4 regions of the Bradyrhizobium sp. LCT2 genome follow, and region 4 is predicted to be linked to each of the others. Evidence: predicted binding sites of a transcription regulator. Region 4 holds the regulator's gene; each other region holds the start of a gene.
The links. The regulator HrcA, encoded in region 4, represses chaperone genes, less so after heat shock. The targets are predictions, from matches to a motif close to GTTAGCACTCNCNNNNNGNGAGTGCTAAC.
Positions count from the first base shown of each region.

Region 1: a site for HrcA is predicted at 4,441-4,469, ahead of groES (co-chaperone GroES). Genes of this name have one in related genera too.
Region 2: a site for HrcA is predicted at 1,735-1,763, ahead of groES (co-chaperone GroES). Genes of this name have one in related genera too.
Region 3: a site for HrcA is predicted at 5,864-5,892, ahead of groES (co-chaperone GroES). Genes of this name have one in related genera too.

Region 1 covers NZ_CP034432.1:2,579,277-2,586,891, reverse strand. Annotated here, with positions in the region: gene EI171_RS12750 (alpha/beta fold hydrolase) at 1-130, opposite strand, end outside; gene EI171_RS12745 (carboxymuconolactone decarboxylase family protein) at 232-687, opposite strand; gene EI171_RS12740 (cupin domain-containing protein) at 711-1,127, opposite strand; gene EI171_RS12735 (PLP-dependent aminotransferase family protein) at 1,218-2,624, shown strand; one part of gene EI171_RS12730 (IS3 family transposase) at 2,784-3,724, opposite strand; AL1L pseudoknot at 3,615-3,731, opposite strand; one part of gene EI171_RS12730 (IS3 family transposase) at 3,724-4,015, opposite strand; gene groES (co-chaperone GroES) at 4,501-4,815, shown strand; gene groL (chaperonin GroEL) at 4,887-6,539, shown strand; gene EI171_RS12715 (hypothetical protein) at 7,137-7,442, shown strand; gene EI171_RS12710 (Imm1 family immunity protein) at 7,609-7,615, opposite strand, start outside.
Region 2 covers NZ_CP034432.1:1,911,397-1,919,011, forward strand. Annotated here, with positions in the region: gene groL (chaperonin GroEL) at 1-1,256, opposite strand, end outside; gene groES (co-chaperone GroES) at 1,305-1,619, opposite strand; gene EI171_RS09675 (hypothetical protein) at 1,885-2,088, shown strand; gene EI171_RS44630 (hypothetical protein) at 2,192-2,479, opposite strand; gene EI171_RS09680 (ETC complex I subunit) at 2,596-3,114, opposite strand; partial or broken gene EI171_RS09685 (Hsp20/alpha crystallin family protein) at 3,168-3,658, opposite strand; gene EI171_RS09690 (Hsp20 family protein) at 3,752-4,204, opposite strand; gene EI171_RS09695 (Hsp20 family protein) at 4,686-5,141, shown strand; gene EI171_RS09700 (hypothetical protein) at 5,209-5,538, shown strand; gene EI171_RS09705 (hypothetical protein) at 5,549-5,770, shown strand; gene EI171_RS09710 (glycosyltransferase family 4 protein) at 5,767-6,999, shown strand; gene EI171_RS09715 (hypothetical protein) at 7,193-7,444, opposite strand; gene EI171_RS09720 (PRC-barrel domain-containing protein) at 7,488-7,615, shown strand, end outside.
Region 3 covers NZ_CP034432.1:9,098,845-9,106,459, reverse strand. Annotated here, with positions in the region: gene EI171_RS42985 (L-lactate permease) at 1-1,626, shown strand, start outside; gene EI171_RS42980 (META domain-containing protein) at 1,760-2,158, shown strand; gene EI171_RS42975 (hypothetical protein) at 2,225-3,436, opposite strand; gene groL (chaperonin GroEL) at 3,679-5,310, opposite strand; gene groES (co-chaperone GroES) at 5,476-5,772, opposite strand; gene EI171_RS42960 (hypothetical protein) at 6,088-6,609, shown strand; gene EI171_RS42955 (protein phosphatase CheZ) at 6,797-7,579, opposite strand.
Region 4 covers NZ_CP034432.1:1,085,696-1,093,310, reverse strand. Annotated here, with positions in the region: gene dnaK (molecular chaperone DnaK) at 1-740, opposite strand, end outside; gene EI171_RS05895 (hypothetical protein) at 1,137-2,078, shown strand; gene pncA (bifunctional nicotinamidase/pyrazinamidase) at 2,343-3,065, shown strand; gene grpE (nucleotide exchange factor GrpE) at 3,166-3,783, opposite strand; gene hrcA (heat-inducible transcriptional repressor HrcA) at 3,881-4,969, opposite strand; gene rph (ribonuclease PH) at 5,144-5,857, shown strand; gene rdgB (RdgB/HAM1 family non-canonical purine NTP pyrophosphatase) at 5,869-6,504, shown strand; gene hemW (radical SAM family heme chaperone HemW) at 6,491-7,615, shown strand, end outside.

The sequences.
Region 1 (7,615 bases), 1.5 Mb from region 4:
TCTCCGGAAACCCGTGCAGGAAGAGAACAATCCCCTTCCGCCCCGGGTTACGCAAAACCATCCTTCTGAGCGCGATATCTTCGTTGATCTGGAAAAAGTCGATCGCGCTGTCGTTGATCCGGTGTGACATGATGTGTGTCCTTTCGTCCTGTTACCTGATCAGCGTGCAGGCAGAAGTGATCTGGAGGCTGAACGAAGCTCGGCGGAGAAGAGTTCCGGCACCTCCAAGGCTTACTGTCCGAGTACGGCCTGCGGCGTGTTCCGAAAGCTGATTGCAATACGATTGTAGGCGTTCATCAAGCCAACTGCGATCGTCAGATCCACAAGTTCTCGCTCGCCGAACACAGCGCGGGCAGCCTGATAGGCTTCATCCGGCACATTGGTCTCTGCGACGCGCGTCACCGTTTCGGCCCACGCAAGGGCGGCGCGCTCGCGCTCGTCGAAGAGGTTACCGGCTTCCCTCCACGCCTGTACCAGCGCCAGCTTTTCGATCTTCACTCCCTTCTTGAGCAGGTCGCGCGTGTGCGAGTCGAGACAATACGCGCAGTTGTTGATCTGTGAAATTCGCAGGTAGACCAGGTCGACCAGCGCGGGTGGAAGGTTGCTCTGCATTATGTAACCGTAGACGCCGCCGAGCGCTTTCACGCCTGTCGGTGCAATCTGATTGTAGTCGAGACGCTTGCTCATTTTTTGCTCCTTGATGACAAGTGTTATTTGATCGGGGTAGTCAGTTCCTTGTCGTCGGTATCAATGACGAACACGGCGAGCAGCCTTGCTGGCCTGGTCTTGCTGGCATTGCGGCTGATGGAATGGCGCGAGCCTGGCGTCTCGTAAAAACTTTCGCCGGCGCGGTAGACCCGCCTGGGTCCGTCATTCACCTGGGACTCGATTTCTCCCGACAGAACGTAGCCGAAGATGAAAGCCGACTTGGCGTGGATGTGCGGAGCTGACGCCCGGCCCGGCGTATAGTCGACGATCAGGGCCTTCAGTGACTTGCCGGGAATGTTGGGGATCATCTGTTGAAAGCGCGGCGTGACCGCTTCGCCGCCGCCATGGGCGACGGCAGGCGTTGCAGTGGCGATGGCAACGGCAGCGAAAGCCGCGCCAAAGATGAATCGTATTTTCATGGTGGCGTTCTCCTTTGTCCCGCATAGGTGCGGCTGCTCTGGTCCGGAAAAAAGCACCAAGAACGCACAAAAATCGTGTACCAAGGGGGCATGACCAAGCCGCTGCGGTTGGAGCTTGATCGATCTGCGAAGACGCCCCTGGCCGAGCAGATCCGCAAAGGCATCAGGGCCGCCATCGAGAACGGCGTGCTCGCTCCGGGAGCGCGTCTGCCCTCCTGGCAGGACCTGGCAGCCCAACTCGGTGTCGCTCGAGGCACGGTGCGATCGGCGTACGAAAAGCTGTCCGCTGCTCAACTCATCGTCGCTTCCCGCGCGGCCGGAACGCATGTCGCGGATCGTCCTTCCATTGCTGCTCGACAGGAAGAAACAGCCGATCCCGGCTCGTTCATGGAGATGTATCGGGAGCTCACTGCGGGGCCGGCGATTTTCCAGATGGGCGTGCCCGCGCATGAAACTTTCCCCGCCAAGCTCGTCGCCCGGATTCGTTCGTCCGCTATTCGCGTGGAAATGAGTGGGCCGGCGATATATCCGGACGCTCGTGGTGAGCTGGAACTACGGCGGGAGATCGCGGCGTATCTTGCTATCGCGCGTGGTATCGAGTGTACAGCTTCCCAGATCATCATCACCGGCGGCTACTGCAGCGGCTTGGGACTGGCGCTCCGTGTGCTCGGCCTCGAACGGAGAAGAGTCTGGATGGAGGATCCAGGCTTCCCAATCACCCGGCATGGCCTGGAGCTCGCAGGATTGTCGCTCGCCCCAATCCCGGTTGATGCGGACGGCATTGATGTCAGTTCTGGCCTGAACCATGAGCCCGATGCGGCGCTGGTTGTTGTAACTCCAGGGCAGCAGGCGCCGCTCGGGTGCACGTTGTCGCTGGAGAGGCGCTTGCGCCTTCTCGACTGGGCCGCTCAGAAAGGGGCGTGGGTGATCGAGGATGACTATCTGAGCGAGCTTCAACTGAAGGGTCGGGCCACACCGGCACTTGCCTCGCTCGATCGCGCCGGGCGCGTCATTCACATCGGATCTTTCAGCAAGACTCTGACCCCCACCCTGCGGCTGGGCTTTCTGGTAGCTCCTCCGTCGCTGACGTCTCAGTTCGCCGAGGTCGCGGCGTGTCTCGCGCCGGCGCCTGGGCCGTCTGTGCAACTCGCGACTGCGAAATTCATGCGTGACGGCCACTATATGCGGCATCTTCGACGTACGAAGCGTGTCTATGCAGCGCGAGGCGACGCGTTGCTAAAGACCCTTCGCCCACGCGCCAAGGACATAACGATCGCTGGATTGGCGGTGCTAATGCAATTGCCGGACGGGACACCAGACCTCTCCATCGCCAGGGAAATGCTGTCGTTCGGATTGGCGCCTGCTCCGCTATCGCCCTGGTATGCAGAGGCAGCTTCCGCACGATCCGGTTTGCTGCTAGGCATCGCGGCAGCTCCTAACAAGCGTCTCGCGGCGTCTTGCGACCGCCTCCTTGGGATCATCGATCGTCTTATGTGACGAACGCAGAGGCAGGGCGCTCGCGAGGACAACGCTCATAAGGTACGTCGTGGCCTTGCTGGAAGAGTCAAGCAGGGTTTGGCTGCAGGACTGGCGAAGGGAGAGAATCTAGAAAGAAAGTGAACCGCCCCGGGTTTGCCGGAGGCCATTTGGTTTAAGTTATGCCACCATGGCGGGTTGTTCCAGCATGGCGTAGTAGCGTTGTTCGGCTTCGGCCGGCGGGATGTTGCAGATGGGCTCCAGGAGCCGTCGGTTGTTGAACCAATCCACCCATTCTAGGGTCGCGAACTCGACGGCCTCGAAGCTGCGCCATGGCCCGCGCCGATGGATCACCTCAGCCTTGTAGAGACCGTTGATGGTTTCGGCGAGAGCGTTGTCATAGGAATCTCCGACGCTGCCGACAGAAGGCTCGACACCAGCTTCAGCCAGGCGCTCGGTGTACTTAATGGATACATATTGGCTGCCCCTGTCGCTGTGGTGCACGAGCCCGCCACGATGGACCGGCCGTCGATCATGCAGTGCCTGCTCCAGCGCATCGAGCACGAAGCCTGCATGCGCCGTGCGCGAGGCTCGCCAGCCCACGATCCTGCGGGCATAGGCGTCGATCACAAAGGCGACGTAGACAAAGCCGGTCCAGGTCGCGACATAGGTGAAGTCGGAGAGCCAGAGAACGTTCGGCCTTGGCGCCTTGAACTGGCGGTTGACGTGATCCAGCGGGCATGGCGCGGCCTTGTCGCTGATCGTAGTCTTGACGGATTTGCCGCGGATGACCCCTTGCAAACCCATGTCACGCATCAGTCGCGACACCGTGCAACGGGCAACATCGAAGCCTTCGCGCTTGAGCTGGCGCCAGACCTTGCGCACGCCGTAGACGGAGAAGTTTTGATCGAAGACGCGCCGCACCTCGATCTTCAGCGCGGCGTCCTGCCTGGCGCGCACCGACAGCTTGGCGGGATCGCGCCGCTTGGTCACATGGGCGTGGTAGGTCGAGGGGGCGATCGGCAAGACCTTGCAGATCGGCTCGACCCCATGCGCCCCACGATGATCGTCGATGAAGGCGATCATGGCTTGAACCGGCGGTCGAGCTCCGCCATCGCAAAATAGGCGCTTGCCTTGCGCAGGATCTCGTTGGCCTGCCGAAGCTCGCGGTTCTCCCGTTCGAGCGCCTTCAGCTTCTCGGCCGTGTCGGTCGGAACGCCGGCCCGCTGCCCGCTACCGACCTCGGCCTTCTTGACCCAGTCATGCAGCGTCTGCGGCGTGCAGCCGATCTTGGCCGCGATTGACGTAACTGCCGCCCAGCGCGACGGGTGCTCGCCGGCGTGATCCAGAACCATCCGAACCGCTCGGGTCCGGACCTCGGGTGAAAACTTGTTCGTCGTCTTGCTCGTCATGGCTCCATCCTCTCAGGAGTTGGAGCCTCCGGCAAACCCGGGGCGGTTCAAAGTTCCTCTTCCGCTGCATCCCAGGTGCTCTGGGTAGGCGAGAGGGACAAGATTTGCCGGCCTCTCCGCGTACCGCCGCGGGTCTAGACTGCCGTTGGACGCGGCATCATTGTACCCGAACAGGCTAATCCAGACGCGCGCAACCCTACCCGGCTAGCCATTTGGATGGCAAAGCCAAACAACAACCTGGGCAGACGGTACAAGCCCGCCTAAAGTTTCCTCAGCGGCTTCCTCCGACCAGCCCAGACTTGATTCCAGGGGCTCCTTTAGGTGGCTCTGAATGGGCCCTCCGCGGACCGGTGAGGACGACGGATTTTCGAAATCCTTCGCGGCTTTGTCTTGTTTGCCGACCAAGCCGGCTTATTTTCGGAGCGGTCAGCACTCGCTAGCTTCGACTGCTATTTCAAAAAGCGACTAGAAGATAGGAGGAGAGCATGAAATTCCGTCCGCTTCACGACCGGGTCGTGGTCAAGCGCATCGACGCGGAAGAGAAGACCGCTGGCGGCATCATCATTCCCGACACGGTCAAGGAGAAACCCTCCCAAGGTGAAGTCATCGCCGTTGGCCCCGGCGGTCGTGACGAAAGCGGCAAGCTGATCCCGATCGACGTCCGGGTCGGTGACCGCGTATTGTTCGGCAAGTGGTCCGGCACCGAAGTCAAGATCGACACCCAGGAGCTGTTGATCATGAAGGAGAGCGACATCATGGGCGTTCTCACCGACGTGTCTTCCAAGAAGAAGGCCGCCTAGTCCACCGCTCAAGCGCCTGTCGAGCGCCTCATCAAGGGTGAAACCAAGTCAAAAACTCAGGGAAACCCACTATGTCAGCAAAAGAAGTCAAATTCGGAGTCGATGCCCGCGACCGCATGCTGCGCGGTGTCGACATCCTCCACAATGCGGTAAAAGTGACGCTCGGACCGAAGGGCCGCAACGTCGTCCTCGACAAGTCGTTCGGCGCTCCCCGTATTACCAAGGATGGCGTCACCGTCGCCAAGGAGATCGAGCTCGAGGACAAGTTCGAGAACATGGGCGCCCAGATGGTGCGCGAAGTCGCCTCCAAGTCCGCAGACGCGGCTGGCGACGGCACCACCACCGCGACCGTGCTCGCCGCTGCGATCGTCCGTGAAGGCGCCAAGTCGGTTGCCGCCGGCATGAACCCGATGGATCTGAAGCGCGGTATCGACATGGCTGTGGAAGCCGTGGTCGCCGACCTCGTCAAAAACTCCAAGAAGGTCACCTCGAACGAGGAAATCGCCCAGGTCGGCACGATTTCAGCCAATGGCGATGCGGAGATCGGCAAGTTCATCTCCGACGCCATGAAAAAGGTCGGCAACGAGGGTGTCATCACCGTTGAGGAAGCCAAGTCGCTCGAGACCGAACTCGAAGTTGTCGAGGGCATGCAGTTCGACCGCGGCTATATCTCGCCCTACTTCGTCACCAACGCCGATAAGATGCGCGTTGAAATGGATGATGCCTACGTCCTGATTAATGAGAAAAAGCTATCTCAGTTGAATGAACTACTTCCCTTGTTGGAAGCCGTGGTGCAGAGCGGCAAGCCGCTTGTGATTATCGCCGAAGACGTCGAAGGCGAAGCGCTCGCCACCCTCGTCGTCAACCGTCTCCGCGGCGGCCTGAAGGTCGCGGCCGTCAAGGCTCCGGGCTTCGGCGATCGCCGCAAGGCCATGCTCCAGGACATCGCGATCCTAACCGGCGGCCAGGCGATCTCGGAAGACCTCGGCATCAAGCTCGAGAACGTCACGCTCAATATGCTCGGTCGCGCCAAGAAGGTGATGATCGACAAGGAGAACACCACGATCGTCAGCGGCGCCGGCAAGAAGGCCGACATCGAAGCGCGCGTGGCGCAAATCAAGGCGCAGATCGAGGAGACCACCTCGGACTACGACCGTGAGAAGCTGCAGGAGCGTCTTGCCAAGCTCGCGGGCGGCGTCGCGGTGATCCGCGTCGGCGGCGCGACTGAGGTCGAGGTGAAGGAGCGCAAGGATCGCGTGGACGATGCGATGCATGCGACCCGCGCGGCGGTTGAAGAAGGCATCCTGCCAGGCGGCGGCGTTGCGCTACTGCGTGCCTCCGAGCACCTCAAGGGCATTCGCACCAAAAATGACGACCAGAAGACCGGGATCGAGATCGTGCGCAAGGCGTTGTCCTACCCGGCCCGCCAGATCGCAATCAACGCGGGCGAGGACGGCTCGGTCATCGTCGGCAAGATCCTCGAAAAGGATCAGTACTCGTACGGCTACGACTCGCAGACCGGCGAATACGGCAACCTGGTCTCCAAGGGTATCATCGATCCGACTAAGGTGGTTCGAGTGGCGATCCAGAACGCGGCGTCCGTCGCAGCGCTCCTGATCACCACCGAAGCTATGGTGGCGGAAGTGCCGAAGAAGAACACCGGTGCGGGCGGCATGCCTCCGGGCGGCGGCGGCATGGGTGGCATGGGGGGTATGGACTTCTAAATCCGACATTCAGAGCTCAACAATAAGGCTCGGCAGCGACGCCGAGCCTTTGCTGATTTCCTAGCGGTCAGCCGCGGTCCAACACTTGCGCACCGTATTGCGCGAGCGCGTCGAAGCCTGCGCCGCCGACGAGTTCGAGGGGGAAACCGCCCGGAATCATCCTGAGGAGCCTCCATTCCCGAAAACAGCGACCGACGCTCGCCGCCCAAAATAAAGAGATTGCCAATCATACCAGGACGATGCGCCTCGCGAAGAGTCCAATCGCGGCGATCGTGCACGGGCAGCTTCTCAGCTCTGTGAACCGGTGCGACCGGCCCCGATCCGCTATCTTTTCCCAACCACGTCGCCGTAAGTTCGCTCTTGGACAGACTGCCTCAACGGGTCCGTCTCAAACTAACGATGTTTCATATCTGGCGATTGCCAAGCGGCGCGCCCCGGCAGCCCTTTAGGGTTGAAGGCCACGGGGTATTTTCGCATTTAGGTTGCGATATTTTCCCGGTCCGATGCGACAGGATTCCTTGCGTTGTTGGGACACACAAAGCCAGCTAGTATTCTTCAATTGATTTGCTGAATGCCGTTTCCAGTCGGAGTATTTCCATGGCTAGGCGAGCAGTATCCCGTGATGATTTTAAAGGCTTGTTCGCGCTCTTTGCATTCGCGGCGCAACACAACGAAAACCACCACGGTGCGTCTCGGCTGCTCCACCTGTTCATGTCCAGCCGATATATTCCTGATGACCTTCTCGATCTATGGTCAGAGTGCGCCGAGGCAACTGGTCCTGAAACTATAGGCGAACAACTCTGCCTGCGCGCTCACGCGGTGGCTGACGGCAGTTCGAGCTACGACCATGCCAGCGCATTTCTGCACGCGTTGCTCAAAGCGCTCGATCAAACACAGCACTGAGCCTTCGTCGACCACTTGCTGACCCTGCGCCTTATCGCTCCGAACGACTACACCGTTCACGACGACGGCAGCCGCGTTCGGCCGCATCCGAGATGATCAGTCTGCTTAGCCCCTAGAAGCAGACCAGGTACAGAGTATCCATCCGGCCAAGACCGCGGCAGATCTGTTACGCG
Region 2 (7,615 bases), 830 kb from region 4:
AGCGCGACGCCGCCGCCGGGCAGGATGCCTTCCTCGACTGCCGCCCTGGTCGCGTGCATCGCGTCATCGACGCGATCCTTGCGTTCCTTGACCTCGACTTCGGTCGCGCCACCAACGCGGATCACCGCGACGCCGCCGGCGAGCTTCGCAAGCCGCTCCTGCAACTTCTCGCGATCGTAGTCGGAGGTAGTCTCCTCGATCTGCATCTTGATCTGGGTGACGCGGGCCTCGATGTCCTTCTTGGACCCCGCACCGTTGACGATGGTCGTGTTCTCCTTGTCGATGACGACCTTCTTGGCGCGGCCGAGCATCTTGAGCGTGACGTTCTCGAGCTTGATGCCGAGATCCTCCGAGATCGCCTGGCCACCCGTCAGGATCGCGATGTCCTCCAGCATGGCCTTGCGACGATCGCCGAAGCCGGGCGCCTTCACGGCCGCGACCTTCAACCCGCCGCGCAGCCGGTTGACGACGAGGGTCGCGAGCGCTTCACCTTCGACATCCTCGGCAACGACGAGCAGCGGCTTGCCGGACTGCACGACGGCTTCGAGCAGCGGCAGCATGGACTGCAGGGTCGACAGCTTCTTCTCATGGATCAGGATGTAGGGGTCTTCGAACTCGACCCGCATCTTCTCGGCATTGGTGACGAAGTAGGGTGACACATAGCCGCGATCGAACTGCATGCCTTCGACCACCTCGAGCTCGGTATCGAGGCTCTTGGCTTCCTCTACGGTGATGACCCCGTCGTTACCGACCTTCTGCATGGCGTCGGCAAGAAAGCGACCGATCTCGATATCGCCATTGGCCGAGATGGTCGCGATCTGGGCGATCTCCTCGTTGGTGGTGACTTTCTTGGCGTGCGCCTTCAAATCATTGACGATGGCTTCGACGGCCAGATCGATGCCGCGCTTGAGGTCCATCGGGTTCATGCCGGCGGCGACGGACTTCGCGCCTTCCTTGACGATGGCCTGGGCCAGCACGGTCGCGGTGGTGGTCCCGTCGCCCGCGAGGTCACTCGTCTTGGAGGCGACCTCCCGCACCATCTGCGCGCCCATGTTCTCGAACTTGTCCTCCAATTCGATCTCCTTGGCGACGGTCACGCCATCCTTGGTGATGCGCGGCGCACCGAAGGATTTCTCGATCACGACATTCCGCCCCTTGGGGCCGAGCGTGACCTTGACCGCATTCGCCAGCGTATCCACTCCCCGCAGCACCCGGTCACGGGCGTCTGTGGAGAATTTCACCTCCTTGGCAGCCATGTTCGTTGCTCCTCTCTCCTCAATGACTGTCGGCTTCGCAAGTTGTGCTCAGGCGGCCTTCTTGACCGAGCCGGTCTTGTCGACCACGCCCAGAAGATCGCTCTCCTTCATGATCAAGTAGTCCTGGCCGTCGATCTTCACTTCGGTACCCGACCATTTGCCGAACAAAACGCGGTCTCCCGGCTTGACATCGATCGGGATCAACTGGCCTTGCTCGTTTCTGCCACCGGAGCCCGCGGCGATGATCTCGCCTTCCTGCGGCTTCTCCTTTGCGGTGTCGGGAATGATGATGCCGCCGGCGGTCTTTTCCTCGGCATCAATGCGGCGCACAAGCACGCGGTCGTGCAGTGGGCGGAAATGCATGCACATCCTCCATGTCAGTTCAGCGATGTCCAAAAACCGGGTCCGGGCAACCGGCCCCCGGGCGAAAACGACCTAGGATCCGAAAAACGGCCGTTCAAGAGGTCTTTGAAAAATTTTTGTCACTCCGGCCGTCCGACTGCCAACCGCGGTCTTGAACGGCGAATTTGGCGCGACCAGTTGATCTTCCATTCACCGCCCTCCCTCCGTAGCTGACCGCGGATTGAGGTCGTCTGCGCAATGTTGGACTCCGCCAAGAACGACGACCATGGACGACTATCGCGACCTGGTGATTGCTGGTCTGGCCGTGCTGTGTGCGGGTCTCATGTTGGTCGCCGGCCTCCTGTTCATTCTGGGTTCGTCCGACGGGTCAAAACCGGCGGAGATCGAGCCGCCAAGCCCGCAGGTCGCTGCATCGAGTCCTTTGGAGATGGCGCCGGCGAAGCACCATTCGATCGCCAATTTCAGATGAAGGCAAACTGAGGCGCGGTGCCCGAAGCCCCGGCGAGATGAAAGCGCGCCATTGTTGCCGATCCTGCGGCTTGAAGATCAAAGGCCAATTTCAGATGCCTGGGTCATCGTCGCTTCTTTACCTGCTTTCGCTTGGCCTTCAACACGTCCGCTTGAGTGCGATAGGCCTTTGCCAAGTTCAAAAGGTTTGCATCAGCGGTCACTCTCGCCTTTCGCTCGGCTTTGTCGGCCTGCTTGCGCAAGAATTTGGTTGCCTTTGCCATGGCATCAACCTCTGACTTATTCTTCAACATCCATGATCGCGCTACCTCTGTTTCGGAAAGATAGGCGAGGCGCCTCGCCGTGAGCGGGCCGACAACCTGCGCGAAGTCAGCTTGCCTTTCTGTCGACATGCTCGAAGGATGCTGCCGTAATCTGCGGCTCCTCGAGATCGAGTAGCGCGTCGATCACTTCCTGGAGATGGGAAGGCGTCGCCAGCAAGTTACCTTTCGAGTGCTCCGTCTCAATCTTAGAGGCATGAAGAGCCCAGCGCCGCAGGATGTCGCGCTTTCGCGCCAGCCCCAGGCCCGGACCCGTGGCGGATCACCTCCGGCCCAAGGGTCCGCTCAATCCATTCCAGCCGTCGGCGCCGCTGCTGGCTGGCGGCTAGGCCCTCAACCTCGGGATTGTCCGAAACCAGGCGCGGCTTCGCCCCCTGCGCCGGCAAGCCCTGCACTGAGTATTGCAGACCTTGGCGGCGCGCATATGCGATGGCGGCTGCGACGGACGGGAACGAAAGTTTGACCTGCGAGAGGGGATCGTCGTCGCCGGTCCAACCCATCAGCGGTTCGATGTACGGGGCCGAGCGGCGCTCGAAACGCAGCGTCCAGCGCTGTGCGCGAGCCCGTCCCGAAGTCATCGGCGAGGGGGCAGCCTTGTAGATCACGGCCTGCGCATCCGCCGGAAATACCGACTTCGTCACCACCGGCTCCGGGACGGGCCGGCGCGCCGTAAAGTCCGAATGTGCCGATAAAGGCGTGACGTTCATGAACGCCTCCTTCGAGCCGGGCGGGCGGGAGCTGGGCTCCCGTCCGCTTCGTCTTACTTTCCGTTGATTGCGATCCTTTTCACCTTCCGCTGTTCCGTGGCGACTTCGGCAGCGTGACGGTGAGGATCCCGTCCTTGAAGGACGCGGCGACTTTATCCTGGTCGACGTCGTCGACGGGAATGCGCCGCTCGAAACGTCCGTAGTAGCGCTCGCTGAAGCGACGCTCCTTGTCTTTCGTTTCGCTCTTCTTCTCGCCGCTGATCGTCAGCACGCCGTCGGCAAGTTCGACCTCGACGTCTTTCTGTTCGATGCCGGGAAGCTCGGCGATAACTTTCACTTCCTTGTCGGTCTCGTTGAACTCGACGCTCGGCCACCCCATTGTCGCCGGCGGGGCGAACTGGCCGATATCGACGCCGCGAAACACGTCGTCGAACAGCCGATTCATCTCGCGATGCAGCGAGAGAAACGGGTTGTCTACCTCGGTGCGTCGCGCAGGCAGATTGCGGGAGCCGTTGTTCCACGGAATGAGTTCGCGTAGTGCCATTGTGGTCCTCCTTTCTTGGATTTGGTCGTCAATGGGCCAGCAGTCCGCAGCGCGGACCTAGCCGCGCAGCGGTTCGATGGGCAGCAGCCAGTGTCAGGCCGCCTGCGTCCGATCGCTCCTCTGGTGGTCGTTGCCGGTAACGTCGATCGCGATTTGACGCGGCTTCAGCGCCTCCGGCATTTCCCGAGTCAGGGCAATCCTGAGCAGGCCGTCTTCGAACGTCGCGTCCTTGACCTCGACGTAGTCGGCCAGGTTGAATACGCGCCGGAAGGGCCGGACGGAGATTCCACGATACAGGTAGTCGCGTTCATCCTCGTCGGTCTTGCGGCCTTCGACCGTGAGCGTCGAGCGCTCTGCGGTGATCGCCACGTCGTCCGGGGTGAAGCCGACCAGCGCCAGCGAAATCCGGTACTGGTCCTCGCTGGTGCGCTCGATATCATACGGCGGGTAAGTGTCGCCGTTGTCTACCGTATCGTTCACCAGATTTAAGAGGCGGTCGAACCCGATGGTCGAACGCCAGAAGGGTGATAGATCGTAGGTTCTCATAACCACATCCTCCTCTGAGCAATATGGATAGGAGCAACATCGGATTCTGCCCGATGGCGTCTGCCGGACCCGAGAGGCATCCGGCGCCACGCTCCCGCGTGGCTGCACAAAAACTAGGATGGGGCGATTTTGTTTCAAGAGGAGTGTAGGACAGAGAAGCGACCGGCCGACGGACCGGTCATGCCACACGAAGGCTCCTGGAAAGTCGAACATCGCCGCGTCGGCCGACGACGGGCAAAGACTCGGAGCGGGCCTCATGTAGCCCCGCCCTGGTGGCACTGCGGAAGCCCGTTATCTAGACGGCCCCGGATGGCTGAAAATTTTCCGGCCCTCCCTTGAAACCAAACTCGGTTTCTCTAATTTTCGAGTCGCCGCCGCAGGGCGGCTCTCCGGGCGCCTGACGGGCTCGGCGAATCCAGAGACGGGCACCGGTCGTGTCCGGTGCCGCTCGTAACCATTTTGCTCCGTGGAGGATCTGGCTATGCGCAGTTACGACTTCTCACCGCTCTGGCGTTCGACCATCGGTTTCGACCGCCTTTTCGACCTCGCTGAATCCGCCCAGCGCGCGACCGAGGACAATTACCCGCCCTACAACATCGAACGGCTCGGCGACGATCGCTACCAGATTTCGCTCGCGGTGGCCGGCTTCTCTCCCGACGAAATCTCGGTGACGGCCGAGCAGAACGTCGTGACGATCGAGGGCAACAAGACGGACAAGACTGAACGCGAATTTATGTACCGCGGCATCTCGACCCGCGCGTTCAAGCGCCAGTTCAACCTGGCCGACTACGTTCAGGTCAAGAACGCGTCCTTCGACAACGGTCTGCTCAAGATCGAACTCGTCCGGGAGATTCCCGAGGCCATGAAGCCGCGACGGATCGCCATCAATGGAGCGACGCCGGACAACCTGCACAAGCTCGAATCCAGGGCGGCTTGAACCAGTACGTATTGCGGCGGCCCGGTCTACGGGCCGTCCATCCACTCGTCTTTGAAGGGAGGAAAACATGCGGCCGACGACCGCCACCGACAACGTCTTCGACTTCCAAGCGCTCCTGCACCCCGGCACCGTCTTCGAGCATCCCAAGGACGTGGTTAGGCATCCGTCGCTTTCGCTGGCCGAGAAGCGGGCGATCCTCGCCTCCTGGGCTTCCGACGCTTCGGCGATTGCGTCATGTCCGGGGCTTCGTGCGCCCCATGGACTGAAGGCGCCTGTCAGCATCGATGCCATCCTGGATGCATTATGCGATCTGGATGGCGGCCCACGCAATCCGCGAAATCCGCCCGGCGGAAAGCCAAAGCGACGGTTTTCCACGTCGCGGGTGCTGGCGGCGTGAGGAGGATCCCATGGAAGATATCCGTCTACCCCGTTACGTAATCGACCGTCTGGAGCAGCGCTGGACGAGCCGGTTGCAACAGGATGCGAAGACCTGGAGCATCGACAGAAAGAAGCCCGTGCAGGCGCGCCACGTCCAGACCGACGGCTCGCGGGTCATCCCCGCGCTCGGGGCCACTGAACTGGCGTCGGCCTTTAACGGGTGTGACTGGCTGTACGGGAGGAATGAATGAGGATCGCGCAGATTGCGCCGCTCTTCGAGAGCGTCCCGCCACGGCTGTATGGCGGAACGGAGCGGGTCGTTTCATATTTGACCGAGGAGCTGATCAGGCAAGGTCATCAGGTCACGCTTTTCGCCAGCGGCGATTCCATCACCTCCGCCGAACTCGTTCCGTGCGTGCCCCGGGCGTTGCGCCTCGATCCGGACGCCCGCGACCCGATCCCGCATCACGCGCTGATGCTCGACAAGGTGCGGGAGCGCGCTGACGATTTCGACATCCTGCACTTTCACGTCGACTACTTGCACTTTCCTCTGTTCCGATCGGAGTCCGGACGGACAGTGACGACGCTGCATGGCCGGCAGGACCTTGCCGATCACATGCCGTTCTATCGCTGGTTTTCGGAGATGCCGCTGATCTCCATCTCCAACGCGCAACGGGCGCCATTGCCCAGCGCGAAATTCGTCGGAACCGTATATCACGGCATCCCGGTCGATCTTCACAAGTCGACCTGGACGTCGGCGGGCGGCTACCTTGCGTTTCTTGGTCGCATCTCGCCCGAGAAACGGCCCGACCGCGCCATTGCCATTGCGCGGGCTGCGGGCGTGCCGCTTAAGATTGCGGCGAAGGTTGATAAGGTCGACGAAGCCTACTTCCAGCAGGTCATCGCGCCACTCTTGAACGGGACGGACGTCGAGTTCGTTGGCGAGATCAACGAGAGCGCCAAGACCGAGTTTCTCGGCCGGGCGGCCGGATTGCTTTTCCCCATCGATTGGCCCGAGCCGTTCGGGCTGGTCATGATCGAGGCCATGGCCTGCGGAACGCCGGTGCTTGCCTTCCGCTGCGGATCGGTCCCGGAGATCGTCGAGGACGGGCTGACCGGGCGCATCGTCTCAAGCCTCGATGAGGCGGTGCAGGCCATTCCAGAGCTGTTGGCGTTGGACCGGAAAGCGATCCGGATGCGCTTCGAGGAGCGGTTCTCCTCCCGTCGCATGGCATCGGACTACGTGAAAATTTACCACTCCATTCTCCGTAGCCACGCTGCGCGGCAGACCAAGATTTCGGCCGTTGCCGCCTTATCCGCGAAGGCCGCGCGTAGTTTGGAAGGGTCGCCCGCGATAGGTCGGCTGGATGCGCTTGAACAGGTCATCATGCGACCCGAAGAAGGTCGTCGGAAGGGCGCAGCGGGGGCGAAGCAAAAACGAACTTCAGGATGTGGCGCGAGCCTGGGGCTGGAGGCCTGAATTCCGTCGGCGTCCTTGTCCGGCGATCGCCATCACAGGGCGCTAAGATCCGCACTCCCCGTGGCTGGTCCTGAGGCGTGTGCGGCCTAGTGCCGTGCAAGCTCCGACGATGCCGCCCCAGCCTTGCCTCCGTTCCACCCTTTTGATCACCGGCCGATGCCCTTCAGGACCTGCTGCATCTGCCGATCTACGTTTACGCGGTAGCCGCCGCTCGGCCCGCGTCAGTGATCCGGTATTCGATATCGCCAGATGGAAGCGGCTCGGTTTCCACGAGACCCAGCTCCACCAGCCGTGCCACGATCTCATGGTCGAACATCGGCGGGCTGACCCAGGATTCGCCGAGCAGCTTCCTCAAAAATTCGCGCTCCAGCTCGGCCAGCTCCATCCTCGAACTCCGCTCATCCAGAACAAGGCCACCGACGCTTTCAGCCAGGAACGGGGCCATCGTCCTCCCGTTGACTCCAGAAGACAACATCCGGGAGGTCAACATGACCATGGAAGATCGCGAGACCTTCAGCCTGATCGGAAGCGACAAGGTCGAGGGCACGAATGTCTACGGGGTCGACGGCGAAAAGGTCGGCTACGTCGAGCGCGTCATGATCGACAAGATCAGCGG
Region 3 (7,615 bases), 1.4 Mb from region 4:
CTGTCGACGATCGCCGCGGCGGTACCCGTCGTCACGCTGCTGGTCCTGATCGCGAGCGGCCGCGTCCAGGCGCATATCGCGGCCATCATCGCCGTGATCGTAGCCAACCTGATCACGATATTCGTCTTCACCATGCCGGTGAACATGTCGATCCGCGCCTCGATCCTCGGCGTCGTGACCGGCTTCTTCCCGATCGGCTGGATCGTTCTCAACGTCATCTTCCTCTACCAGGTGACGGTGACCACCGGACGCTTCGAATTGCTCAAGCGCGCGGTCGGCGGCGTCACCGAGGACCGGCGGCTGCAATTGCTGCTGATCGCGTTCTCGTTCGGCGCCTTCTTCGAGGGCGCCTCCGGCTTCGGCACGCCGGTTGCGATCACCGGCGCGGTGCTGATCGGCCTCGGCTTCTCGCCGCTCGCCGCTTCCGGCCTGTCGCTGATCGCCAACACCGCGCCGGTCGCCTATGGCGCGCTGGGCACGCCGATCCAGGGCCTTGCCTCGGTCACCGGGCTCGATCCCTACATCCTCGGCGCGATGGTCGGACGGCAATTGCCGTTCTTCTCGCTGATCGTGCCGTTCTGGGTGGTGTGGGCGTTCGCGGGCTGGAAGGGCATGAAGGACGTTTGGCCGGCGATCCTCGTCACCGGCGTGTCGTTCGCGGTCCCGCAATTCGTGATCTCGAACTTCATCAATCCGTGGATCGTCGACATCGGCGCCTCGCTGATCTCGATGGGCGCGCTGATCCTGTTCCTGAAGGTGTGGCAGCCCAGGCAGCTCTGGCTGTCGCCGGCGCTGCGCGGCCGCGACGAATCGGCCTCCACCATGGCCGCCGCAAAGCCGCTGGACAAGACACCGCTGACGCAAAGCGAACTCTTCAGCGCGCTGTTGCCATGGATCATGGTCTGCATCGTGATGCTGGTCTGGGGCAATGGCGGCTTCAAGACCTGGGCGAACTCGATCTTCACCTGGAACTATCCCGTTCCCGAGTTGCACCAGATGATCAACAAGATGCCGCCGGTCGCGCCAGGGCCGACCAAGGAGAGCGCGGTGTTCGGCTTCACCTACCTGTCCTTCACCGGTACGGGCATGCTGATCGCGGCGATCATCTCCGGCTTCCTGATGGGCGTCGGTCCCGGCAAGCTCGTGACCGAGTACGCCCGCACCATCCGGCTGTGCGCGATCTCGCTGATCACGATCTCGGCGATGCTCGCGATCGGCACGCTGACGCGCCTGTCCGGCGTCGATGCGACGCTCGGTCTCGCCTTCGCCGCAACCGGCGTGCTCTATCCCTTCTTCGGTACGCTGCTCGGCTGGCTCGGCGTGGCGCTGACGGGATCGGACACCGCCTCCAACGTGCTGTTCGGAAACTTGCAGAAGATCACTTCCGAGCAGCTCGGCCTGTCGCCGATCCTGATGGGCGCGGCGAACTCCTCCGGCGGCGTGATGGGCAAGATGATCGACGCGCAATCGATCGTCGTCGCCTCCACCGCCACCAACTGGTACGGCCATGAAGGCACGATCCTGCGCTTCGTGTTCTGGCACTCGATCGTGCTGGCCTGTCTCGTCGGTGTGCTCGTGACGTTGCAGGCCTATGTCTGGCCGTTCACGGCGATGGTGTTGAAGTAACAGGCTCCACTTCGACGCAAATCCCCGCGGGGTTCACCCCCGCGGGGATTTTTGCGTCCGTCATGGGCGAACCTTCTCAATGGCGCCGCCGTCTTATAGAAGGTGCGGCAAATCAGGTCGCTCGAGAGGTCTCATGGTTTGGCTCAGGCATATGGTGTGTGCGACGGTTGCAGTGCTTGCGATGTCCACTGTCGCGCGTGCGGAGGATGGTTTTCCCTTCGGCACCGAACTGACGCTGGAGGCGTCGCCGCAGCCGGGCTCGAAGCGGATTCCGAACATCGAGATTGGAGACAATGGCGAGGTCGTGCTGGAGCTCTGGTGCAAGGGCGGCAAGGGCCAGTTCTCGGTCGCCGGCAACACCGTGATCTTCGTCCCCGGCCAGATCCAGGACCGGTCCTGCCCGCCGGCAAAGGCCCAGGCCGACGACGATCTCGTCGCAGCGCTCGGCAGCGTCGAGACCTGGAAGCGCCAGGGCGATGTGCTGACGCTCCTCGGCCCCAAGCCGCTGCGCTTCCGCGCGAACGGCAATTAGCCTCGCTGTCATACCCCGCGACCCGGCTACGCCAAGGCTTCGCCGGGGTTGAGGTGGTGTCTCCGTCTACTTCCACACCGACTTGTCGGCGTCCCAGCGCTGGCCCTTCAATTCCTTTGCGAGCGCCTCGACCGAGCCGTTGTCGTCGGGCTGGTCGCCCTCCTCGTCGGCCGAAGCTTCGTCCGAGAGATTGAGCTTGGCGCCGCTGCTCTCGTCGGCGGTCGTGGTGGCGGGGCTGCCGATCCAGAGCATGAGCTTGTCGGTCGTGCCGGGCTTGTCCGGCGAGATGAGCCCTGCGACCTCGATCGTGTCGGTCAGATCGAGCGTCGGGAAATCCTGGTTCGGCCGCTTGAAGACCAGCTTGAGCTTGCCGGTGGCCGGGTTGAAGTTTTGCGAGACCGGCTTTGCCGCGAGCGTCCGGCTCAGCACGCCCGCCACGGCGGCTGCGAGCTTGTCGCGGTTGATCTTGTCGCCGTCGCGCCAGTCGGCCGCGGCGAAGCGGATGGTGCGGTCCATCTCGGTCATGCCCGCGGTCCAGCCCGCGGCGACGACGCCGGGCATCGCCTTGAATTTTGCCAGCAGCGCGCCGGCGCGCTCCGGGTCGACCGACATGTTGATGGTCTGCTCGCCGGCGCGCAACGCGTCGCAGCCGACGGTGAGGCTCGCCAGCGTCACCTCGACCTCCTGGCCCTTCAGGCTCTTCAGGAACTCGGTCGCCGCATCCAGCTTGACCTTGACCGCGATCGCCTCCGGCGAGACGTCGGTGAAGTCCTTCGGCTGCGGCGTGATACCGTCGTCGGAGGTCTGGTTGTCCAGAAACTCCTTCTCGCTGAGATCGGAATTGTCGGGCGAGGTGACCTCGGTTACGGCCTGGCCGATTCCAATCTGGCCGCGGAATTCGAAAGTGTCTCCGGTCGGCTTGCGCAGCAGCTTGACGGTGACGGGCGCCTTCGCGCCGAGGCTCTGCGTCGTGCCGGTCAGCGTCTGGCCGGCGACCTGGAGATTGACGACGAAGCGATCCTTGCGGTCGGAATTTTTCGCGACCGGATAACAGACGTCGAGCACGGCGGCCGTGACCGTCTTGCCCTGGCGCGTCTCCTTCAGGATCACGTCGGCATTGCCGTCCATCAGCCCGTCGATCGAGGTGAAATAGCGCGTCTCGGGGCCGCCCGGCACCGTCGCCTTTGGCGACAGCTTCATCTGGGCGGATGCGACCTCCGGCGAAACAGCAAGCAGAGCCGCCACAAGGGCCGTGGAGCAAACCAGAAGCGCGCGCATCGATAAAATCCTCGAGCAAGGGAGCATGATCCGGAAAAGTGTGATGCGGTTTTCCGAAAAGATCATGCTCAAACAACAACCTAAAGCGCGATGACGACTCGTTCCGACCTCATCGCGCTTTAGAATCGGCGCCACCGTAATGGGTTTTGGCCGTCGGTTGAATCGGAAAGCGTGAGCCATGGTCGGCAAAAAAGAAGGCCGCCCGGAGGCGGCCTTCGCAACATTGTCAGGGAACGGTGGGCTCAGAAGCCGCCCATGCCGCCGCCGGCTGGCATCGCGGGCGGAGCGTCCTTCTTCGGCGCCTCGGCGACCATGGCTTCAGTGGTCACCAGCAGGCCGGCCACGGAGGAGGCGTCCTGGAGCGCGGTGCGCACCACCTTGGCGGGGTCGATGATGCCCTTCTCGACCATATCGACATAGTCCTCGTTCTGGGCGTCGAAGCCGAAGGTCTCGGACTTGTTCTCCAGGATCTTGCCGACGACGATCGAGCCTTCCACGCCCGCGTTCTCGGAGATCTGGCGGATCGGGGCTTCCAGCGCCTTCAGCACGATGTTGATGCCGGCCTGGACGTCGTCATTGGCGTTGGTGAGACGGCCCACCGCCTTCTTGGCGCGGAGCAGCGCGACGCCGCCGCCGGGGACGATGCCTTCCTGCACCGCGGCACGGGTGGCGTTGAGGGCGTCCTCGACGCGGTCCTTCTTCTCCTTGACCTCGATCTCGGTCGCGCCGCCGACGCGGATCACCGCGACGCCGCCGGCGAGCTTGGCGAGGCGCTCCTGGAGCTTCTCGCGGTCGTAGTCCGAGGTGGTCTCCTCGATCTGCGCCTTGATCTGGCCGACGCGGGCCTCGATGTCGGGCTTCTTGCCGGCACCGTTGACGATCGTGGTGTTCTCCTTGTCGATCACCACCTTCTTGGCGCGGCCGAGCATCTTCACCGTGACGTTCTCGAGCTTGATGCCGAGCTCTTCGGAGATGAGCTGGCCGCCGGTGAGGATCGCGAGATCCTCGAGCATAGCCTTGCGGCGGTCACCGAAGCCCGGCGCCTTGACGGCGGCGACCTTGAGGCCGCCGCGCAGGCGGTTGACGACCAGGGTGGCCAGCGCCTCGCCCTCGACGTCCTCGGCGATGATCACGAGCGGCTTGCCCGACTGCACCACGGCTTCGAGCACCGGCAGCATGGCCTGGAGGCCCGAGAGCTTCTTCTCGTGCAGGAGGATGTAGGCGTCCTCGAGCTCGGCGGTCATCTTCTCGGCGTTGGTGACGAAGTAGGGGCTGAGATAGCCGCGGTCGAACTTCATGCCCTCGACGATGTCGACTTCGGTGTCGAGCGACTTGTTCTCTTCGACGGTGATGACGCCCTCGTTGCCGACCTTCTGCATCGCCTGCGCGATCATCTTGCCGATGGCGGCATCGCCGTTGGCCGAGATGGTGCCGACCTGGGCGACCTCGGAGGAGGAGGCGACCGGCTTGGCGCGCTTCTCGATGTCCTTGATGACGGCCGCAACCGCGATGTCGATGCCGCGCTTGAGGTCCATCGGGTTCATGCCGGCGGCAACCGCCTTGGCGCCTTCGCGCACGATGGCCTGGGCCAGCACGGTCGCGGTGGTGGTGCCGTCGCCGGCGAGGTCGTTGGTCTTGGAAGCGACCTCACGCACCATCTGGGCGCCCATGTTCTCGAATTTGTCCTCGAGCTCGATCTCCTTGGCGACGGTGACGCCGTCCTTGGTGATGCGGGGCGCGCCGAAGCTCTTCTCGATGACGACGTTGCGGCCCTTCGGGCCGAGCGTCACTTTGACGGCGTTGGCGAGAATGTCGACGCCGCGCAGCATGCGTTCGCGCGCGTCTCCGGAAAACTTGACGTCTTTGGCAGCCATTTCTGCAATCCCTCGTGTTTCGTGCTGTGTCTTGTTTCGTGCTGCGTCTTGCCGCTTTGCCGGCCGCATCGATTCCGGGATCCGCAGGTCGAACCCGGCGGAAGGATGGATGCCCGGATCACGCGATCCGGGCACGACATTCAGCGGCCGTTCAGGCTGACGGCCTTAGGCCATCACGCCCATGATGTCCGACTCCTTCATGATCAGGAGCTCTTCGTTGTCGATCTTGACCTCGGTGCCCGACCACTTGCCGAACAGCACGCGGTCGCCGACCTTGAGGTCGATCGGGATCAGCTTGCCGGTCTCGTCACGGCCGCCGGGGCCGACGGCGACGACCTCGCCCTGGGAGGGCTTTTCCTTGGCGGTGTCCGGAATGATGATGCCGCCCTTGGTCTTTTCCTCGGCGTCGATACGTTTGACCACGACACGGTCATGCAGCGGACGAAATTTGGATTTAGCCATGACGTTTCCCTTTGGAGGCTCGCTTCGGAAGTAGTGGAAGTGGGTGGGGCGGCGCTTCCGTCCACCCTCGTCCCGAGGATCGAACGGCGCGCTTAGCAATCGGGCTTTCCGAGTGCTAATAGTGCGCCCGGAAATATGGCTTGGCCGCGATCCTGTCAAGCAAAGGTGGTTAAGCGATTGGTGAGGCGGATATAGGATGGTGGCATTGGAAACGTGTTCGGGGCGCCGGCGTATCAAACGACGTCATTGCTCCGGTGGCGGTTTTGCGCTTGGCTGCAGGAGGGGTGCGGCCATGGTCTTGTTCGGGGGAATGCCATGATCAGTTCAGCTCGCGCGCGCAAGGTTGCCAATCTGGCAGCCGCATCTGGCCTGGCGTTGCTGCTTGGCGCCTGCGGCGGCGGCATGAGCCTGCCGTCCTTCTCGTCTTCGTCCCCGCCGCCCGAGGCAGAGCCCGGTACCGGCCCGGAAATGCCGGCGAGCATCCGCGCCGACGAGATCGTCGGCCGCTGGGGTCTCGCCTCGTTCCAGAACCCGGCCGACCGCGCCCGCACCGAGGCCGCCGCGCGGTCCCAGTGCAAGAATCCTTACGTGATCGGCGCCGGCACCTCCGGCGGCGTGGTCATGCATCTGGCCGACCAGGCGACACCGCAGGAATTGCGGCTGAAGGGCTCGCCCAGCGGCAAGAACTATATCGGGCCGGCCGGTCCGACCCCCGGCGAGCAGGACCGCGAGATCGTGTCCTTCGACGGCCGCGTCCTGATTACCCGCTTCATCGACAAGGACGCCGCCACCCGCTACGGCAACATGGTCTACGTCCGCTGCGCCCCGAGGGCGTGATGTTCTTCCCGTCATTCCGGGGCGATGCGAAAGCATCGAACTATGGTGCGCAATTGCGCACCTGAGAATCTCGAGATTCCGGGTTCGGTCCTGCGGACCGCCCCGGCATGACAGCGTGAGATAAATCCCCAAAAACAAAAACGCCGGCTCGCGCCGGCGTTTTGCTTCTTCTCTATGCCGCGTCCGTTCAGTCGAACAGCGCGTCGATGTCGTCCTGCGAGGCGTGGCCGACGTCGCCGGCGAGCTTCGGACCGTTGAGGAGTTTTTCGTCCTCGCTGCGGGTGTCGGCCGGCGCCGGCACATGGGCCTTGATCGCGTCGACGCCGCCCCAGATCTCCATCATCGCGTTGATGTGCTGCTCGATGAACTTCATCGTGGTCATGACCTTGCTGATGCGCTGGCCGGTCAGGTCCTGGAAGTTGCAGGCCTCGAAGATCGAGATGACGCGTTCCTGGATGTCGTCGGCGAGCCGCTTCTGCTGGTCGGCCGATTGCACCTTGGACATCGCGCTGGCCGCCTGGTCGATCGACTCGGCGGCTTCCAGGATCTGCTGGGTCGCCTGTTCGGTGCCGCCGACGACCGCGCCGAGTTCGCCATTGACCTTGGCCATCTCGCCGCCGTCGAAGCTCTTGCCGTGCAGCGTCGCGATTTCGCGCTTGGTGCGGTCGATGGCGTCGTGGATGAGGTCGAGCTCGACCTTCAGCTTCTCGCACTGCTCGATCTGCGCCCGGTAGGTGTCGAGCATGGTGCGCGTCTCGGCAAGCTCATGGGCCGTGGAAGCGTCGATCGCCGCCATCGCCGCGCTGGCGGACAGCGGGGCAGCGGTGCCCTTCGCCATCTGTGCGCGGATCGCGCGCAGCTCCGCCATGATCTCGCTATGCATCGGCGCAGCCTCCTCAATCATTTCGGGGCTGGGCATCTCGCCGACAATAGCCTCTTCGACACGAAAACGTTTGCGGTGAATAGCCATCAGAAACTCCCCCCCACCTCACTCACGCGTCTTTGT
Region 4 (7,615 bases):
AGGTTGATGCCCTGCTCCTTCTGGAACTCGTCGGCGAGATAGCCGACCAGGCGCATGTCGAAGTCTTCGCCGCCGAGGAAGGTGTCGCCGTTGGTCGACTTCACCTCGAACACGCCGTCGCCGATTTCGAGAATGGAGATATCGAACGTGCCGCCGCCGAGATCGTACACGGCGATCGTGCCGGTCTTGGTCTTGTCCAGACCATAGGCGAGCGCGGCCGCGGTCGGCTCGTTGATGATGCGCAGCACTTCAAGGCCCGCGATCTTGCCGGCGTCCTTGGTCGCCTGGCGCTGGGCGTCGTTGAAGTAGGCGGGAACGGTGATGACGGCCTGGTCGACCTTCTGGCCGAGATGGGCCTCCGCGGTCTCCTTCATCTTCTGCAGGATGAACGCCGAGACCTGCGAGGGCGAGTAGGTCTGGCCGTCGGCCTCGACCCAGGCGTCGCCGTTGGAAGCCTTCACGATCTTGTACGGAACGAGCTTCTTGTCCTTCTCGACCATCGGGTCGTCGTAGCGGCGGCCGATGAGGCGCTTCACTGCGAAGAAGGTGCGCTCGGGATTGGTGACGGCCTGGCGCTTGGCCGGCTGGCCGACGAGGCGCTCACCGTCGTCGGTGACGGCGACGATCGAAGGCGTCGTGCGCATGCCCTCGGAATTCTCGATGACTTTGGCGTTCTTGCCATCCATCACGGCGACGCACGAGTTCGTGGTGCCGAGGTCGATCCCAATGACCTTTCCCATGGTCCTGATATCCTTCTTTTTGCGGCAGGTTGGTTGGGCCCAGAAGGCACCCGAACCGAAACCCCCTAAGATCAAACATTCGCGATATTGCGATGGTTGAGGCTCATATAGGAGGGGGGGAGGGGCCCGCAAGGACCGAACGCAAGTTTCGGCCGTGAAAACATTGGGTTTTGGAAGATCATATCCGGGCCCAGCCGCCCTTGCGGGTGAGGAATTATTAACAGGTCCGGGCTTCGGCAAGCCCCCGTTACCGCGATCCGGCCTGCCCTGTTGCGGCAGGGCCAAACCGGCTAAAAGGCGGACCGGCCGGAGCGCCGCACCCAGGCTGCTTCGCGCGACAAAGCGGCCCGGTGGCCGACCATCGAACGGCCTCAATGTGAACCAATCAGAGTGCCCATGAAGCTGATCCGTCCCCTCGCCGCGCTCGCCCTCCTCGCCGTCTCCGCGCTTCCGGCCTTTGCTGCCGACGCCGTTTTCCCGCCCGGACTGCGCCTCGGCATGGTGCCGCTGGTCGGCCTCAGCACGGCCAAGACCTTTCCGGGCTTCGAGAGCGAGGACGGCACCGTCAAGGTGCTGATCACCGAGCTGCCGCCGGCGGCCTATGGCGAGGTCGTGAGCGCCTTCAATTCCAATCCGGCCGGCGTCAACGGCGTCAAGCAGGACAAGATCGAGACCCCCGCGGGCCTTGCCTATTTCACCACCGAGAGCGGCAAGGCCGGCGAGACGGCGGTGAAACGCTATTCGATGATCGTGCCGGGCGCCGGCTTCTCCGGCTATGTCGCGGTGCAGATCCCGGAGAACGCGACCAAGATCTACACCGACGAGGCGGTGCGGCAGATGTTTGCGAGCACTGTGACCCGCAAGCAGGTCTCGGCCGAAGAGCAGATCGCGCTGATGCCGTTCAAGATCACCGATCTCGCCGACTTCAAGGACATCCGCACGCTGGCGCCGGGCTCCAGCATCATCCTGGCCGACGGCAACGAGAGCACGGGCTACGAGTCGAAGCCGTTCATGATCCTCGGCCTGATCGGCGCCACCCCGCAAGCCGCCGACGACCGCGCCCGCTTCGCCCAGGAGGCGGCGCTCCAGATCCCCGGCGTGCGCGAATCGCGCGTCACCATGTCCGAGCCGATCCGCATCAACGGCCAGCAGGGCTTCGAGACCCGGATCGACGGCGTCAGCGGCAAGGACAAGACCCCGGTGACCGTGGTGCAGTGGATCCGCTTCTCGAGCGGCGGCGCCTCGCTGCGCATCATCGCCAGCGCCCCGCGCGACCAGTGGCAAGCCGCCTTCACCCGCTTCCGCGCCGTGCGCGACGGCATCCAGCCGAAGGGGTAGCTGCATCCGCAAGCGAGATGCGCTCCCTCCCCCGCGTGCGGGGGAGGGTTGGGGAGAGGGTGTCTCAACAACGAAGACTCCCCCAGAGGAGAGAACCCTCACCCGGCGCTACGCGCCGACCTCTCCCGCAAGCGGGAGAGGTGCACCGAGTACGCGGCTGAGCCCACCCTCTCACCAAAACCGGCTGCATTTTCGGGCTTCTGTTCGTACGCAAGCGGAACTAGGCTCCTGCCCAATCGGGTTCATCCTGGAGGGAGGCGAACGATGCTGGATCGGCGACAAGTCTTGGCGGCGCTTGGGACGAGCGCCCTCGTAGCCCTCGCGCCAACCGCACTTCTTGCGGCCGCATCGATCAAGCCGGACGATGCGTCCGCGCTGCTCGTGATCGACGTGCAGAACTGCTTCCTGCCGGGCGGCAGCCTCGCGGTGAAGGAAGGCGAGCAGGTGGTGCCCGTCATCAACAAGATCTCGAAAGCGTTTTCGAATGTGGTGATGACGCAGGACTGGCACACGCCCGGCCACGTTTCGTTTGCGTCGGTACACTCCGGCAAGAAGCCGTTCGAGACCATCGACCTGCCTTACGGCAAGCAGGTGCTGTGGCCCGACCATTGCGTGCAGGGCACTGACGGCGCTTCGCTGTCGAAGGACCTCGCAATCCCGCACGCCGAGCTCATCATCCGCAAGGGTTTTCACAAGGACGTCGACAGCTACTCGGCCTTCCTCGAAGCCGACGGCAAGACCTCGACCGGCCTCGCCGGCTATTTGAAGGGCCGCAAGATCAAGCGCGTCTTCGTCGCTGGCCTCGCGACAGATTTCTGCGTCGCCTGGACCGCGCTCGACGCGCGCAAGGCGGGCTTCGAAGTCTATGTCGTGGAAGACGCCTGCCGCGGCATCGACACGCAGGGCTCGCTGGCAAAAGCCTGGGCCGACATGGCCAAGGCCGGCGTGAAGCGGATTCAGTCTGCGGATATCGCGGCGAGCGCGTAAGACCAGCCATCAGTCGTTCCGGGGCGGCTCGAAGAGCCGAACCCGGAATCTCGAGATTCCGGGTTCGATGCTTCGCATCGCCCCGGAATGACGTCAGAACTCAGTTCGCCGCGCTGTTCGGCTCGTTGGTGTTGGCGGCGGACGCAGCCTTCGCGCCGCCCTTGGCGACCCCAACGAGGGCCGGACGCAGCACGCGCTCGCCGATGGTGTAGCCGGCCTGCATGACCTGCACGACCGTACCGGCGGGCACCGACGCATCAGGCACTTCGAACATCGCCTGCTGGAAGTTCGGGTCGAACTTCTGACCCTGCGGATCGAACTTCTTCACGCCGTGCTTTTCCAGCGCGTTGAGCAGCGAGCGCTCGGTGAGCTCGACGCCCTCGATCAGCGAGGTCAGGCCGGGATCGGCCGCGGCGCGGGCCTCGGCGGGAACCGCGTCGAGCGCGCGCTGGAGGTTGTCGGCTATGTCGAGCACGTCGCGGGCAAAGCCGGTGATGCCGTAGAGACGGGCGTCGGCGACCTCCTTGGTGGTGCGCTTGCGCAGATTTTCCATCTCCGCCAGCGTCCGCAGCATACGGTCGCGCGCCTCGGCGGCTTCCTTCTGCAACAGCTCGACCGAGCCCGGCTCGGGATCGTCGGGCATGATGTAGGGCTTCGACACCACGGGCTCGCCGGTCGGCGCGGTCGTGTCTTCGGGTTGCCGGTCTCGATCGGTCATCGGCTCTCTTTTCGAATTTGTCTCAGGGATTTTTCTGGCCCGGATATCGTGCTTCGGACGCCGAAAATCAAGCGCCCGTGATCGCCTCAGCCGCCGGTCAGCCCCCCAGAAGGCGGCTGACGATCCGGGCGGCGTAGTCCACGGTCGGGATCACACGGGCATAATTCAGCCGTGTCGGCCCGATAACGCCCAAAACGCCGACGATGTGGCCGGCGGCATCCCGATAGGGCGAGATGATGGTCGAGGAGCCCGACAAGGAGAACAGCTTGTTCTCCGAACCGATGAAAATCCGCACGCCTTCCGCGGTCTCGGCCCGGCCGAGCAGGTCGATGACGCCGCGCTTGGTCTCGAGGTCGTCGAACAAGAGGCGGACCCGCTCCAGATCCTCCAGCGCGTGCAAATCTTCCAGCAGATTGGCGTGGCCGCGGACGATGAGCTGGCGGTCCTCGTTCTCGCCGCCGGACCAGCTGGCGATCCCGGCCGAAATCACCTTCTGCGTCAGCTGATCGAGCTCGGCACGGGCCTCCCCGAGCGCGGTCTCGAGCTCGAGCCGCGCCTCGGCCAGGGTGCGGCCGCGAATCCGCGAATTGAGGAAATTGCCGGCCTCGGTGATCGCCGAGGAGGGAACTCCGGGCGGCAGCGTCAGCACGCGGTTTTCGACCTGGCCGTCCTCGCCGACCAGGATCACCAGCGCTTTTTCCGGTTCCAGCCGGACGAATTCGATGTGTTTCAGCCGCGCGTTGGATTTCGGCGTCAGCACCACCGCGGCGGCGCGGGTCAGGCCCGACAGCCGCGTCAGCGCCTGGTCCAGCGCCGCCTCGACCGACTGCGCCTGACCGACGGAGGTGAGCTGGCTCTGGATCGACTGCCGCTCGGCGTCATTGAGGTCACCCACCTGCATCAAGGCGTCGACGAAGAAGCGCAGGCCGAGTTCCGTCGGCAGCCGGCCGGCGGACGTATGCGGGGCATAGATCAGGCCGAGCTGTTCCAGATCGGCCATGACGTTGCGAACCGAGGCCGGCGACAGCGGCATCGCGATCAGCCGGGAAATATTGCGTGAGCCCACCGGCTCGCCGGTCGCGAGATAGCTTTCGACAATTTGACGAAAGATGTCGCGGGACCGCTCATTCAGCTGGGCGAGCCCTGCGCGCGGCGCGATCAGATGGATCGGATCGTGATGGGCCACAGACAGCAACTCCTCTCAGATGCTTATAATTTGGCCATCCGGGAGGCCCCTGACAAGCGTGGTTTTGCACTTGCTCGACAGTTGCTTGGGGACCGAAAAGGCCTTGCCGCTCACCCTCACCCCACCTACAAGCACCGCGAACAGCCTATTCCCGTGAGTTTTGGAGGATTTCCCATGCGGCCAAGCCGCCGTGCGCCCGACGAATTGCGCCCCGTGACGCTGGAGCGCGGCGTGGTCAAATATGCGGAAGGCTCCTGCCTGGTGAAATTCGGCGACACCCATGTGCTGGTCACCGCCACGCTGGAGGACCGCCTGCCGCCGTGGCTGAAGGGCCAGGGCCGCGGCTGGGTCACCGCCGAATACGGCATGCTGCCGCGCGCGACCTCGGAACGCACCCGCCGCGAGGCCTCCGCCGGCAAGCAGAGCGGCCGCACCGTCGAGATCCAGCGCCTGATCGGCCGCTCCCTTCGCACCATCATCAATCTCGAAGCGCTCGGCGAGCGCCAGATCACGGTCGATTGCGACGTGCTCCAGGCCGACGGCGGCACGCGCACGGCCTCGATCACCGGCGCCTGGGTCGCGCTCGCCGATTGCGTCAACTGGATGAAGGCGCGCAACATGGTCAAGGCCAACGTGCTGCGCGACAACGTCGCCGCGATCTCCTGCGGCATCTACAACGGCACGCCCGTGCTCGACCTCGACTATGCCGAGGATTCGGAAGCCCAGACCGACGCCAATTTCGTCATGACCGGCGATGGCCGCATCATCGAGGTGCAGGGCACCGCGGAACGCGAACCGTTCACACAAGACGAGCTCCTGGCGCTGATGGCGCTGGCCCAGAAGGGTATCGCGCGCCTCGTGGACTTGCAGAAACTGGCCGTCGCGTAGTCAATAGGCCCATGCACCGCCGAATCACCGGAAAGCTCGTCATCGCCACCCACAATCCCGGCAAGCTCGCCGAGATGAAGGAGCTTTTGGCGCCTTACGGCATCGAGGCGGTGTCGGCCGGCGAGCTCGGCCTTTCCGAGCCGGACGAGACCGGCAACGATTTTCGCAGCAACGCCGCGATCAAGGCGATCGCGGCCGCGCACGCGTCCAAGCTTCCGTCCTTCGCCGATGATTCCGGCATCGTGGTCGACGCGCTCGACGGCGCGCCCGGCATCTACAGTGCGCGCTGGGCCGGACCGACCAAGGACTTCACCGCGGCGATGACGCGGATCGAGCGCCTGTTGCAGGAGCGCGGCGCGACCGCGCCCGACAAGCGCAAGGCGCACTTCGTCTCCGCGCTCTGCGTCGCCTGGCCCGACGATCATCTCGAAGAGGTCGAGGCGCGCGTCGACGGCACGCTGGTCTGGCCGCCGCGCGGCACCGCCGGCTTCGGCTATGATCCGATGTTTCGGCCCGACGGGCACACGCGCACCTTCGGCGAGATGACCAGCATCGAGAAGCACGGCCTGCCGCCGCTCGGCCTTGCCCTGTCGCACCGTGCCCGCGCCTTCGTGAAACTGGCGGAGATCTGCCTTGAGCCGCGCTAACGAAGCCTTCGGCGTCTACGTGCACTGGCCGTTCTGCCTGTCGAAGTGCCCCTATTGCGACTTCAACAGCCATGTCCGCCATGCCGCGATCGACGAAGCGCGCTTCGCCTCCGCCTTCGCGCGCGAGATCGAAACGACCGCGCAGCGCGCGCCCGGCCGCGAGGTCACCTCGATCTTCCTCGGCGGCGGCACGCCGTCGCTGATGCAGCCCGCGACCGTCGGCGCCGTGCTCGATTCGATCGGCAAGCACTGGCAGGTCGCTCGTGATGTCGAAGTCACGCTGGAAGCGAACCCGACCAGCGTCGAGGCCACGCGCTTCGCCGGCTATCGCGCCGCCGGCGTCAACCGCGTCTCGCTCGGCGTGCAGGCGCTCGACGATGCTTCGCTGAAGGCGCTCGGCCGCATGCACAGCGCGCGCGAAGCGCTGGACGCGGTCGCCATCGCGCGCCGCTCGTTCGAGCGTTATTCGTTCGACCTGATCTACGCCCGCCCCGACCAGACGCCGGCGATGTGGGCCGATGAACTGCGTCTTGCGATCGCGGAGGCGGCCGAGCATCTGTCGCTCTATCAATTGACGATCGAGGAGGGCACGCCGTTCTTCGGCCTGCACCACGCCGGCAAATTGAAGACGCCGGACGAGGCGGTCGCGCGCGCGCTCTACGACGTCACGCAGGAAACCTGCGACAAGCTCGGCCTGCCCGCTTACGAGATCTCCAATCACGCGCGGCGCGGCGCCGAATGCCGGCACAATCTGGTCTACTGGCGCGGCGACGAATATGCCGGCATCGGCCCCGGCGCGCACGGCCGGCTCGACATCGACGGGATCAGGCACGCCACCGCCACCGAGAAGCGTCCCGAAGCCTGGCTGTTGCGGGTCGAGACCAACGGCCACGGCGTCGTCACCGACGATCTCCTCAACAGCGAGGAGCGCGCCGATGAATTTTTGCTGATGGGACTCCGTCTCGCCGAAGGCATCGATCCCGAACGCTACACCGCCCTCTCCGGCCGCGCGCTCGACCCCAAGCGCATCGCCCTGCTGCGTGAGGAAGGCGCGATCACGGTCGATGCGACGGGACGGCTGCGCGTAACCAGCAGCGGATTCCCGGTGCTG